2 regions of the Rhizobium sp. BR 314 genome follow, and region 1 is predicted to be linked to the other one. Evidence: riboswitches for the same ligand, from Rfam matches in the RefSeq annotation. Region 1 holds a riboswitch; the other holds the start of a gene.
What was found. Region 1 has a riboswitch for thiamine pyrophosphate ahead of thiM (hydroxyethylthiazole kinase). Riboswitches for the same ligand answer to the same signal wherever they lie in the genome.
Positions count from the first base shown of each region.

Region 2: another riboswitch for thiamine pyrophosphate. It lies ahead of thiC (phosphomethylpyrimidine synthase ThiC); the one in region 1 lies ahead of thiM (hydroxyethylthiazole kinase).

Region 1 covers NZ_JARWLA010000034.1:60,033-66,017, forward strand. The annotation lists gene QD461_RS29305 (sensor histidine kinase) at 1-435, shown strand, start outside; gene QD461_RS29310 (sigma-54-dependent transcriptional regulator) at 432-1,808, shown strand; gene yghU (glutathione-dependent disulfide-bond oxidoreductase) at 1,882-2,757, opposite strand; gene QD461_RS29320 (DUF1127 domain-containing protein) at 3,251-3,397, opposite strand; TPP riboswitch at 3,633-3,729, shown strand; gene thiM (hydroxyethylthiazole kinase) at 3,776-4,579, shown strand; gene thiE (thiamine phosphate synthase) at 4,576-5,211, shown strand; gene thiD (bifunctional hydroxymethylpyrimidine kinase/phosphomethylpyrimidine kinase) at 5,208-5,985, shown strand, end outside.
Region 2 covers NZ_JARWLA010000072.1:129-6,113, forward strand. The annotation lists partial or broken gene QD461_RS35495 (porin) at 1-648, opposite strand, end outside; TPP riboswitch at 1,256-1,367, shown strand; gene thiC (phosphomethylpyrimidine synthase ThiC) at 1,459-3,285, shown strand; gene thiO (glycine oxidase ThiO) at 3,287-4,267, shown strand; gene thiS (sulfur carrier protein ThiS) at 4,258-4,455, shown strand; gene QD461_RS35515 (thiazole synthase) at 4,459-5,232, shown strand; gene QD461_RS35520 (thiamine phosphate synthase) at 5,229-5,843, shown strand.

The DNA.
Region 1 (5,985 bases):
CTCAAGGCTGTCATCGAGGGTGCTGTCGTCCTGCTACGAAGCAGATTTGCGGGCCGTCTCGACGCCCTCAAAATCGAGCTGCCGCCATCGGGGCTCACTGTCGTCGGCACGAGAATCCGGCTCGAACAGGTTCTCATCAACCTGTTTCAAAACGCGCTGGAAGCCCTTGAAGGTCGAGACGGCGCGAAGGTCGAAGTCTCTGTGCGGGAGATGACCGACGATGTCGAGATCGTCGTGTCAGATAACGGACCGGGCATTCCCGCCGCAATTCTCGATTCGCTCTTCACACCGTTCAACACTTCCAAGGAAAAAGGCCTTGGGCTTGGGCTCGTGATTTCCAAGGATATCGTCGTCGACTACGGCGGCCGGATCGAGGTGGAGAGCAGCAGTAGCGGCACCCGTTTCACCATTCATCTGCACAGGGCAACGACATGAACGACAGTTCCCCGGTCTTTCTCATCGATGATGACAAGGATCTGCTCAAGGCGACGAAGCAGACGCTTGAACTGGCCGGCTTTGCCGTCTCGGCCTTCTCTTCGGCGAGCGATGCGCTCAGCGCTCTCGATACAGACTTTGCCGGAGTTGTCGTCTCCGATATCCGCATGCCGCAAATGGATGGGCAGCAGCTCTTCTCACACGTCAAGGACCGCGACCCGGACATGCCCGTCATCCTGATGACAGGTCATGGCGACATTCCGATGGCGGTGCAGGCAATCCAGGACGGCGCGTATGATTTCATCGCCAAGCCTTTTGCGACTGACCGGCTGGTGCAAAGCGTGCGGCGTGCCGCCGAGAAGCGGCGGCTGGTGCTTGAAAACCGTTCGCTTCGCCTCGCAGCGGAACAAGCGCAGGATGATCTGCCGCTGATCGGCCAGACGCCGGCCATGGAGCGGCTGCGGCATACTTTGCGGCAGATCGCCGATACCGATGTCGATGTACTAGTCACCGGAGAAACAGGAAGCGGCAAGGAAGTGGTGGCAAGCCTGCTGCATCGCTGGAGCCGCCGTGCAAAGGGCAATTTCGTCGCATTGAATTGCGGCGCCCTCCCCGAGACCGTCATTGAAAGTGAGCTCTTCGGCCACGAGCCCGGCGCATTCACAGGCGCGCAGAAGAAGCGGGTCGGCCGCATCGAGCATGCAAGCGCGGGCACCCTTTTTCTCGACGAAATCGAGAGCATGCCGCCGTCGATCCAGGTACAGATGCTGCGCGTTCTGGAAATGCGCGAGGTGACGCCGCTCGGCACGAACGAGGTTCGGCCCGTCGATCTGCGCGTGGTGGCAGCAGCGAAGGTGGATCTGGGCGATCCCGCCCAACGCGGCGATTTTCGCGAAGATCTCTATTATCGCCTGAACGTCGTTACGCTCTCGATCCCGCCGCTTCGCGAACGGCGCGCCGATATACCACTGCTGTTCAGCTATTTTGCGAAGCGTGCCGCCAGCCGCTTCAAGCGCGAAATGCCGGAAATGTCCAGCTCCGTACATCGCCATTTGCAGCAGCATGACTGGCCGGGAAACGTGCGCGAACTCTCGCACTTCGCAGAGCGCCTGGTGCTCGGCCTCGAGACGGCGGCGATGCAAAAAACCCGCGACACGCCCAGCTTCGACGGAACACTGCCGTTGCCCGCTCGGATCGAGCGCTATGAAGCGGAACTCATCCGAGAGACCCTATCGCAGAATAATGGCGATGTCCGGCGCACCATCGAGGCCCTCGGCATTCCCCGCAAGACCTTCTACGACAAGCTGCAACGCCACGGTATCGTCCGCGGCGAATTCGCCGGATCGGAGGGGAGTGATCGCCGGGGGGCGTGAACCGGCCCTCCCAAACGAAAACTCGCGGCCTTTCAGCCGCGAGCATCTCTAGACCATGGCAAGGCGGCCAGCGTCATACGACCGCTTCGATCTTGTCCTGCGTCTTGGTTTCAAAATCGCTGGCGTCATGGCGCTCGCGCAGTTGCTCGGACGGATCGCCCGACAAGCGGTTGACCATGCGGCCGCGCTTAACTGCCGGGCGCGAATAAATCAGATCGGCCCAGCGCTGCACGTTCTTATAGTCCTGCACCTGCAGGAATTCGCCAGCACCATACTGCCACCCCTTGGCAAGGCCGCCGTACCAAGGCCAGATAGCAATATCGGCAATCGTGTATTCGCTGCCCGCAATATATTCGCTTTCCGCCAGGCGACGATCGAGCACATCGAGCTCGCGCTTCACTTCCATCGCGAAACGATCGATCGCATATTCGATCTTCGTCGGTGCGTAGGCATAGAAATGGCCAAAGCCACCACCGAGATAAGGCGCGCTGCCCATCTGCCAGAATAGCCAAGACAGGCACTCCGCGCGGGCGGGCTGTTCCGTCGGCAGGAAAGCGCCGAATTTTTCGGCGAGATAGGTCAGGATCGAGCCGGATTCGAAAACGCGAATCGGCTTGTGGCCGCTGCGGTCGAGCAAGGCCGGGATCTTCGAATTGGGATTGACATCGACAAAGCCGCTGCCGAACTGGTCGCCATCGCCGATCTTGATCAGCCAGGCATCATATTCTGCGCCGCTATGGCCGAGCGCCAGCAACTCCTCAAGCATGATGGTGACCTTGACGCCATTCGGCGTACCCAGCGAGTAAAGTTGCAGAGGATGGCGGCCGACGGGCAGTTCCTTCTCATGAGTGGGCCCTGCGATCGGACGATTGATGTTGGCGAACTGGCCGCCATTGGCTTTGTTCCAGGTCCAGATCTTCGGCGGCGTGTATTCGGCGGAACCGGTCATAAGCATCCTCCTTTTGGGGTGAATCAGATTTGGGAGCGATCTTCGATGTAGCGCGCTATCCCTGTCGCACATAGGCACGCCCGTTCATTTTTGCGAGAGCCGCCGCACTGCTTTTCTAATGCTCCTGGTTGAAACGAAAAAAGCCTGCCGCGGGAGGAGGTGCGGCAGGCTTTCGTCAATGGTTGAACAGCGCTCGGGAGGAGGAGAGGCGCTGTTCGAGCAGACGACCTTGGGAGGAGGAGTAGGTGTCTGCCAAGCGAAGGATGCGGGAGGAGATGCATCACTTCGATGACCCAAACATAGCAGACTTTTGCTCAGTTGATAGGCATTTCTTTGCAGGACAGCTATGCGCCATGCGAAAACCGGAGCACTCCACTGGAGCATTTTTCGGCGGAAGACGCCATTGGATTCCCATGCTGACAAAACAAAAGCGCCTGCTCGGGAGGAAGCAGGCGCCTACAAAATGCAGCTTGTAACCTAGCCGTGAGGGCTGTTAACCGGCGATGGCTGCACGGGCAACATTGCGGATTTCGCCGCGCTCGATACCCAGATCATGCAGTTCGCGTGTGGTCATACGGCCCAGTTCAGCGACCGTCTGACGGTACTTGCGCCAGTTATTGAAAGAGCGTGCTACGTTCATGATGATCCCCTTTCCTTGGGCATTCGAAGCTGAGCTGCCGTGCTTGGCGCTTCGTTCGCTTCGATGAGAAATATATAGCTCAAGCTCCTCGCTTTTTGCAGAGCCAAGGCGTCACTGCACCCATGCGTCGGATGCATGGATCATCGAGACATCCAACAACCTCATTCCGATCGATCCGTGATGGCCATCGCGATTTGCTGATGACAGGGCAGCCATTGTCTGCGACAAGGGAAGGATTGAGAGACAGGGGCGTCCGCTGTATGGCGGGCTGAGAAGTACCCTTTGAACCTGAACCAGATCATGCTGGCGGAGGGAGTCGCTCGGGGCTTTGCAACATGCTCGTGCCCCCATGCGCCTCGCCCGCCTGAAAGGGGCGATATGCAAGACCAAGTCAATCTCGGCGCATTGCTCGACGCCATGCGCGGTAACCCGCCGCTGGTGCAATGCATCACCAATTTCGTGGCAATGAATATCGCCGCCAACGTGATGCTTGCGGCCGGCGCCTCGCCCGCCATGGTGCATGCGGAAGAAGAAGCCGGCGAATTCGCCGCCATATCCGGAGCTCTGACGGTCAACATCGGCACGCTTTCGCCCGGCTGGCTCGCGGGCATGCTTGCGGCTGTACGATCGGCAAATCACGCCGGCAAGCCTTGGGTTCTCGATCCGGTCGCACACTATGCAACGGCGTTCCGTCGTAAGGCGGTCGCGCAATTGCTGGAGCTGCGGCCGACGATCATTCGCGGCAACGCCTCTGAAATCATAGCTCTCACCGGTGGCAATAGCCGCGGCCAGGGTGTCGACAGCCGCGATCCCGTCGAAATGGCAGAGGATTCGGCGAGGCAACTCGCCAGCCGGCATGGATGCGTCGTTGCAGTGACAGGTGCGACCGATTTCGTAACCGATGGCCACAAGGCGCAACGGGTAGAAGGCGGGTCGCCATTGATGCCCCGGATTACCGCACTCGGCTGCTCGCTGACCTGCCTTGTCGGAGCTTTCGCCGCGACCGCACCCGGCAACCCGTTCGATGCGACGGTCGCAGCCCTCGCTGTCTTTGCCGTTGCGGGAGAACAAGCCGGAGCGGCAGCCGATGGTCCTGGCTCCTTCTCCTGGCGCTTTCTCGACGTGCTGGCCACTCTCGACGCAGAGACGCTCACCGCCAAAGCAAGGGTCGTATTAGCGTGAAAAGCTTCGATCTCTCGCTTTACCTCGTTCTCGACCCGGTACTCTGCGCCGACATCGGCATGATCGAAACCGCACGCGCTGCCGTTGCCGGTGGTGCAACGATCGTCCAGCTGCGCGACAAACACGCCTCGACCACGACCATGATCGAGACGGGGCTCGTCCTCAAACAGGTGCTCGCCGGAAGCGGCGCGCGCCTCATCGTCAACGATGATGTCGAGGCAGCCATCGCAATTGGCGCGGACGGCCTGCATATCGGGCAGGAGGATCTGAACGCCCACGACGCCCGCCGCATGATCGGCCCGGACATGATCCTCGGCCTCTCTGTGGAGACTGAGGCGCTCGCTTCGGCTATCGATGCCAAGATCGTCGACTATGCAGGCGTCGGCCCCGTCTTTGCGACGCCGACCAAGCCGGATCACAAGCAGCCGATCGGCTTTGATGGCCTCACCCGTATTATTGGGCTGTGCCCGGTTCCAACGGTCGCCATCGGCGGGCTGAAAGCCGAGCATGCGGCCGATGCGCTGGCGGCCGGCGCAGATGGATTGGCAGTGGTTTCAGCGATCTGCGGCAAGCCAGATCCCATGGCTGCAACAACTTTTATCGCCAATGCTATCAAGGAGGCGCGCAAATGACCCGCAATGTCCTGTCCATCGCCGGGTCGGATCCCTCGGGCGGCGCGGGTATCCAGGCCGACCTTAAGACCTTTTCGGCTCTCGGCGTTTATGGAATGGCTGCGCTGACAGCGTTGACGGCTCAGAACACGCAGGGCGTTTCCGGTGTTCATCCGGTACCTCCGACATTCGTCGGTGCTCAGATCGAGGCGATTTTCGCCGACATAGGCGTGGATGCGGTCAAGATCGGCATGATTGCGAATGCGGCGATCGCGGAGGTCGTCGCCGACGTGCTGAAGCGGCATCGCGATGTTCCGGTCGTGCTCGATCCCGTTATGATCGCCAAGGGCGGTGCAGCTCTTCTCGCGGCCGACGCCGTCGACGTTCTGAGCCGTCGGCTGCTGCCACTGGCGACGGTCGTGACGCCGAACCTGCCGGAAGCTGCCGCGTTGCTGCATGAGGCCGAAGCAAAGAGCCGGGAGGATATGGCGCGCCAGGCGCTCGCGCTCTCAACGCTCGGCCCGGCCGCCGTGCTCGTCAAGGGCGGCCATCTCGACGGCGACGAGAGCCCCGACGTGCTGGCAAGCGCCGGAACCATCACCTGGTTCGAGGCCAACCGGTTGCCAACGAAGAACACGCATGGAACCGGATGCACCCTTTCCAGTGCGATCGCTGCCGAGATCGCCAAGGGCTTGCCGCTTCCGCAAGCCATTGCCTCGGCCAAGGACTACCTCGCCCAGGCGGTCGCCGCTGCGGGCCAGCTTTCGGTCGGCAGCGGCCACGGCCCCGTGCAGC
Region 2 (5,985 bases), on a different contig from region 1:
ACCGGCGACAACGTCAGGAGCGTAGTGGTTGGATTTGTCGTCTGTCCACCAGCTGGAGCCGTAGGAGTTCTTGCCGTCCGAAGTGGAGTTGCTGTCTTCGAGCGAGATGACTGCCGTGAAACCGTTGCCTGCATCGTAGTTGTAGGTCAACTGGTTCAGTTCGTACGGACCGTCATAGACCACGTCGTCGTTGATGACGTCGCCGGCATATCCGGTGTACGAGACATACTGCGAATCGGCCTTACCAACGAGGAAGCCGCCGAGGCTGATGTTGGCGAACAGCAGCTTGGAGTCGGTGGAGTTGCCTTCCTGCCAGTCCCAACGCATGACCATGTTGGTCTTCAGCGGGCCGTATTCGGTGTCGGTCGCGGTGTCGATGCTCAACTCAGCACGGGTGTGCCACAGCGTGCCGTTATGGGTGTTCGGGCTGTAGGCGTCATACCACTTGCCTTCGGTACGAACCATACCGCCGATCTTGAGGCAGGTTTCGGTGCCCGGAATGAAGAAGTAACCTGCACCATATGCGTCGCAGATGCGAACGTATTCCAGCGGCTCTGGCTCAGCGGCAACGATGGCGTCAGCCGCATGGGCACCGGATACTGCTGCCAGCGCGGCAGCGGAGCCGAGAAGAAGGCTCTTGATGTTCATTATAAACTCCTGGTTTTAATTCGCATTTCGAACTTACCGCGAGTGCAAAGCTGCAACACCACCTCAAAATTCGGTTCGGTCGAAACGCGACAGGCAGCCCGGCAGATACGCACATAATGTTGGCTTGAGTCCCCTCTAACCTCCATACTTGACCCCGCAGCAAAGGCCTTGAAATGCCTCTACCGATCCGGTCGATCAATCGACCGCAAGACAACTTGTGTCCTGCATCTGAGTTACAAACAGTCCGTATGTTTGTCAATTATGTGAAACCAAGCCTAGCATTAGTCTTGGATGCTGTTGCCTAAATGCAACTCCTGCCTGAGAGGCGTCGACAGTTCACCATTCATGGAAATGATGTGGCCCTATGTCGGAGGAGCGGACGGAACGCCCGCCCCGCATATGCCCGCGGGTTCAACTGGCCCAGACGCACGGCATGCCGATCCGCGACCGTTAATGGGGCCGCCCTATCGGCGAGCGCGGCCGGAGCAGGAAGGCAGCCCCCTTGCCCTCAACAATGCCACCACGAAGAATCAGTGGCTTTGGTCAAACGTGACCCATGACAACCCTAGCAGGGTTGACAGAAACGGAAGAGACGGCTTAGCCTTCCATCATTCACCAGGGGGGTCCCGGCAAGGGGCTGAGATACTGCTAGCGTGCGCAGTGACCCGTTGAACCTGATCCAGTTCATACTGGCGTAGGGACGGTGCGAGCGCTTGAAGGCTTCGGATTCCCGCTTGGATTCCATGCCGGCGTCTTTTCATCATTCCGGCTGATGACTGGGTCTCCAACCGCAACTTGGAGCCTCAAACCATGACCATTGCCGCAAAGAACATCACCCCAACCGTTACCACTGGCCCATTGCCGGCGTCACGCAAGATCTACATTCCCGGCGATATCCATAGCGACATCCGCGTGCCGATGCGCGAGATCAGCGTCCATCCGACAGCCGGCGAGCCGCCGGTCGTCGTCTATGATTCATCGGGTCCTTACACGATCGCAGGTGCCGATATCCGCATCGAACAGGGCCTGCCTCAGCTGCGCCGCGACTGGGTGCTCGCCCGAGGCGATGTCGAAGCCTATGAGGGCCGGCATGTCCGCCCGGAGGACAACGGCTTCGTCAGCGGCGACAGATTGACGCCGGAGTTTCCCGGGCAGCGGCAAGCTTTGCGGGCCAAGGATGGCAAGGCCGTGACCCAGCTTGCCTATGCGCGAGCCGGTATCATCACGCCGGAGATGGAATTCATCGCCATCCGCGAAAATCTCGGCCGCAAGGCGAAGGCCGAAGCCCTGATTCGCGACGGCGAAAGCTTCGGAGCCCATATTCCCGACCATGTAACGCCGGAATTCGTCCGCCAGGAAGTCGCCGCCGGGCGTGCGATCATCCCGGCTAACATCAATCATCCCGAAAGCGAGCCGATGATCATCGGCCGGAACTTCCTGGTGAAGATCAACGCCAACATAGGCAATTCCGCCGTCACATCCTCTATGGCGGAAGAGGTCGAGAAAATGGTCTGGGCCGCCCGCTGGGGCGCAGATACGGTGATGGATCTGTCGACCGGGCGCAACATTCACAACATCCGCGAATGGATCATCCGCAACTCGCCGCTGCCGATCGGCACAGTGCCGCTCTATCAGGCGCTGGAAAAGGTCGGCGGCATTGCTGAAGATCTGACCTGGGAGGTCTATCGTGACACGCTGATCGAGCAGGCCGAACAGGGCGTCGATTATTTCACCATTCATGCCGGCGTGCGCCTGCATTACATTCCGTTGACCGTCAATCGCGTTACCGGCATCGTCTCGCGCGGTGGCTCGATCATGGCCAAGTGGTGTCTCCATCACCATCGCGAGAGCTTCCTCTACGAGCATTTCGCCGAAATCTGCGACATCTGCCGCGCCTATGACGTCTCCTTCTCGCTCGGCGACGGCTTGCGCCCGGGCTCGATCGCCGACGCCAACGACGCAGCGCAATTCGCTGAGCTAGAGACACTGGGCGAGTTGACCAAGATCGCCTGGGCAAAGGATTGCCAGGTGATGATCGAAGGCCCGGGCCATGTGCCGATGCACAAGATCAAGGAGAACATGGACAAGCAGCTGGCCGTCTGCGGTGAAGCGCCCTTCTACACGCTCGGGCCGCTGACCACCGACATCGCGCCGGGCTACGACCACATCACCTCTGGTATCGGTGCGGCGATGATCGGCTGGTTCGGCACCGCTATGCTCTGCTATGTCACGCCGAAGGAGCACCTTGGCCTGCCCGACCGCAACGATGTCAAGACCGGTGTCATCACCTATAAGATCGCCGCCCATGCCGCCGATCTCGCCAAGGGCCATCCGGCGGCGCAAGTGCGTGACGACGCACTGTCGCGCGCGCGCTTCGAGTTCCGCTGGGAAGACCAGTTCAACCTGTCGCTTGACCCCGACACCGCCCGCAGCTTCCACGACGAGACCCTGCCGAAGGAAGCGCATAAGGTCGCGCATTTCTGCTCGATGTGCGGCCCCAAATTCTGTTCCATGCGCATTTCACACGACATTCGTGCCGAGGCGCAGAAGGAAGGACTGGATGCGATGGCGGCCAAATACCGCGATGGCGGCGATCTCTACATGCCGGTCGACACGTCGGCCCGTCCGGCCGAATGAGATGCGTGTGCTCATCAAAGGGGCCGGCGTTGCCGGCCTCACGGTCGCCCACGAACTTTCCATTCGCGGGGCAGATGTAACCGTTCTGGATCCATGCGCGAACTTCGATCAAGCGGCCTCGTGGCTCGCTGGCGGCATGCTGGCGCCCTGGTGCGAACGGGAAAACGCCGATGAGGCCGTGCTCAAGCGCGGCCTTGATGCCGCCGACCGATGGGGGGAGATTCTACCTGGCGAAGTCGTGCGCAACGGAACCCTGGTCGTCGCGTCGACACGCGATCAGAACGAGCTGAAGCGGTTCGCCGCGCGCACCACCTGTTATCGCTGGGTCGACGAGAATGAAATCGCGGTTCTCGAACCCGCCCTTGCCGGGCGCTTCAGGAACGGACTGTTCTTTGCGGAGGAAGCCCATCTCGATCCTCGCCGCGTGCTGCCTGGTTTGAAAGCACGGCTTCTGGCACATGGTGTTGCTTTTGTTGCAGCGGATGTTTGCGAGGATGATTTCCCTGAGATCATCGATTGCACAGGGGCTTCCCGAATCGGACACACTTGTGACCTGCGTGGCGTTCGCGGCGAGATGCTGTATCTCCACACGGAAGAGATCACGCTCGCCCGGCCCATCCGCCTGCTGCATCCGCGCGTTCCGGTCTATATCGTCCCCCGCGACAACGGGCTTTTCATGGTCGGAGCCACCATGATCGAAACGGACTTCGACGGGCCGATCACGGCACGATCGCTGATGGAACTGTTGAATGCGGCCTATGCACTGCATCCGGCCTTCGCCGAGGCCACCCTGGTCGAAACCGGTGCCGGCATCCGCCCTGCCTTTCCCGACAATTTTCCGCGCGTGACCCGAGAAGGCAAAACCACAAGCCTCAACGGCCTTTACCGCCATGGTTTCTTATTGGCGCCGGCAATGGCGGTCGACGTTGTGGATCTTGTCTTTCCCGAGGTGTCAGATCAGAGGAGCCCCAGATGCGCCTGATTATCAATGGCGAGACCCAGACCATCGCCGTCACCACACTTTCACAGCTACTTGCAGCGCTCGACTACGAGGGCGACTGGCTCGCAACGGCGGTCAATGGCGATCTCATCCACCGGGAGGATCGCGACGACCATGCGCTGAACGACAATGACAGGATCGAAATCCTCACTCCGATGCAAGGGGGCTGAACCATGCTCGACCTTTACGGCGTCAAAGTCGCATCACGCCTTCTTCTCGGCACCGCGCGCTATCCTTCACCGTCGGTTCTCGCCGAGGCAGTCAAGCGATCCGCGACGGAGATCGTCACGGTGTCGCTACGGCGCGAGGCGGCAGGCGGACGCAGCGGCGGCGCATTCTTCGAGATGATCCGTCAACTCGGCGTTCGCGTTTTGCCCAACACCGCCGGATGCCACGGCGTCTCGGAAGCGGTACTGACGGCAAAGATGGCCCGCGAGGTATTCCAGACCAACTGGATCAAGCTCGAGGTGATCGGCAATCACGACACGCTGCAGCCGGATGTCTTTGGATTGGTCGAGGCGGCGCGGATTTTGACAAGCGAAGGCTTTGAGGTCTTCCCCTATACGACGGACGATCTGGTCGTGGCCGAACGACTGATGGAAGCCGGATGCAAGGTCCTCATGCCTTGGTGTGCGCCAATCGGTACCGCGGCAGGGCCGCTCAATCCGTCCGCTCTTCGCTCGATGCGGGCGCATTTTCCCGAAATGCCGTTGATTGTAGACGCCGGCATCGGCCGGCCCTCGCATGCGGCATCCGTCATGGAACTGGGCTTCGATGCGGTGCTGTTGAACACCGCCGTCGCCGGAGCACGCGATCCGGGCATCATGGCAGAAGCGTTTGCCGGGGCCATCGATGCCGGAAGACAGGCCTTCAATGCGGGCCTGCTGGAGCCGCGCGACATGGCCGTGCCATCAACGCCGGTCATCGGAAAGGCGGTGTTTGCATGAGGCTCGATCCATTTTATCTGATCGTCGATAGTGCGGCATGGATCGAGAGGCTGGTGCCGCTCGGCGTCAAGCTTGTGCAATTGCGTATCAAGGGTCGCCCACTTTCGGAAATCCGAGCGGATATCCGCAGGGCAAAGGCCATCTGCGCGACCAACGGATGCCAATTGGTCGTCAATGACTATTGGCAATTGGCTATAGAGGAAGGCTGCGATTTCCTCCATCTCGGCCAGGAGGATCTGGCGGTGGCAGATCTTGGCGCCATTCGCAAAGCAGGGTTGAAGCTCGGGCTTTCGACCCATGACGGCGCCGAGCTGCAAACAGCGCTCGCAGCCGACCCCGACTACATCGCCCTCGGGCCGATCTACCCCACCATTTTGAAAGCCATGCCTTGGGCAGCCCAAGGTCTCGAACGCATCGGCGAGTGGAAAGCCATTGCCGGCAATATTCCGCTTGTCGCGATCGGTGGCCTGACCGTGGAGCGGATCCCTGGGGTATTCGAGAACGGCGCCGACTGCGCTGCCGTCGTGACCGATATCACGCGCAATCCCAATCCCGAATCGCGGACACTGGAATGGCTGAAATCGACACGCAGGCACGATTCGGTTGGCTGACCCATTGCGGAATCGCCTCCAAAACGGCAGAGTTTTCAGGCACTTGCGCCGATGAACGGCCCATTCATAGAATATTCAGCTGAACATAATCATGCTCTAGACGTTGAATAGATAGCTCGCGTATTCGCTGAGCACGACGACT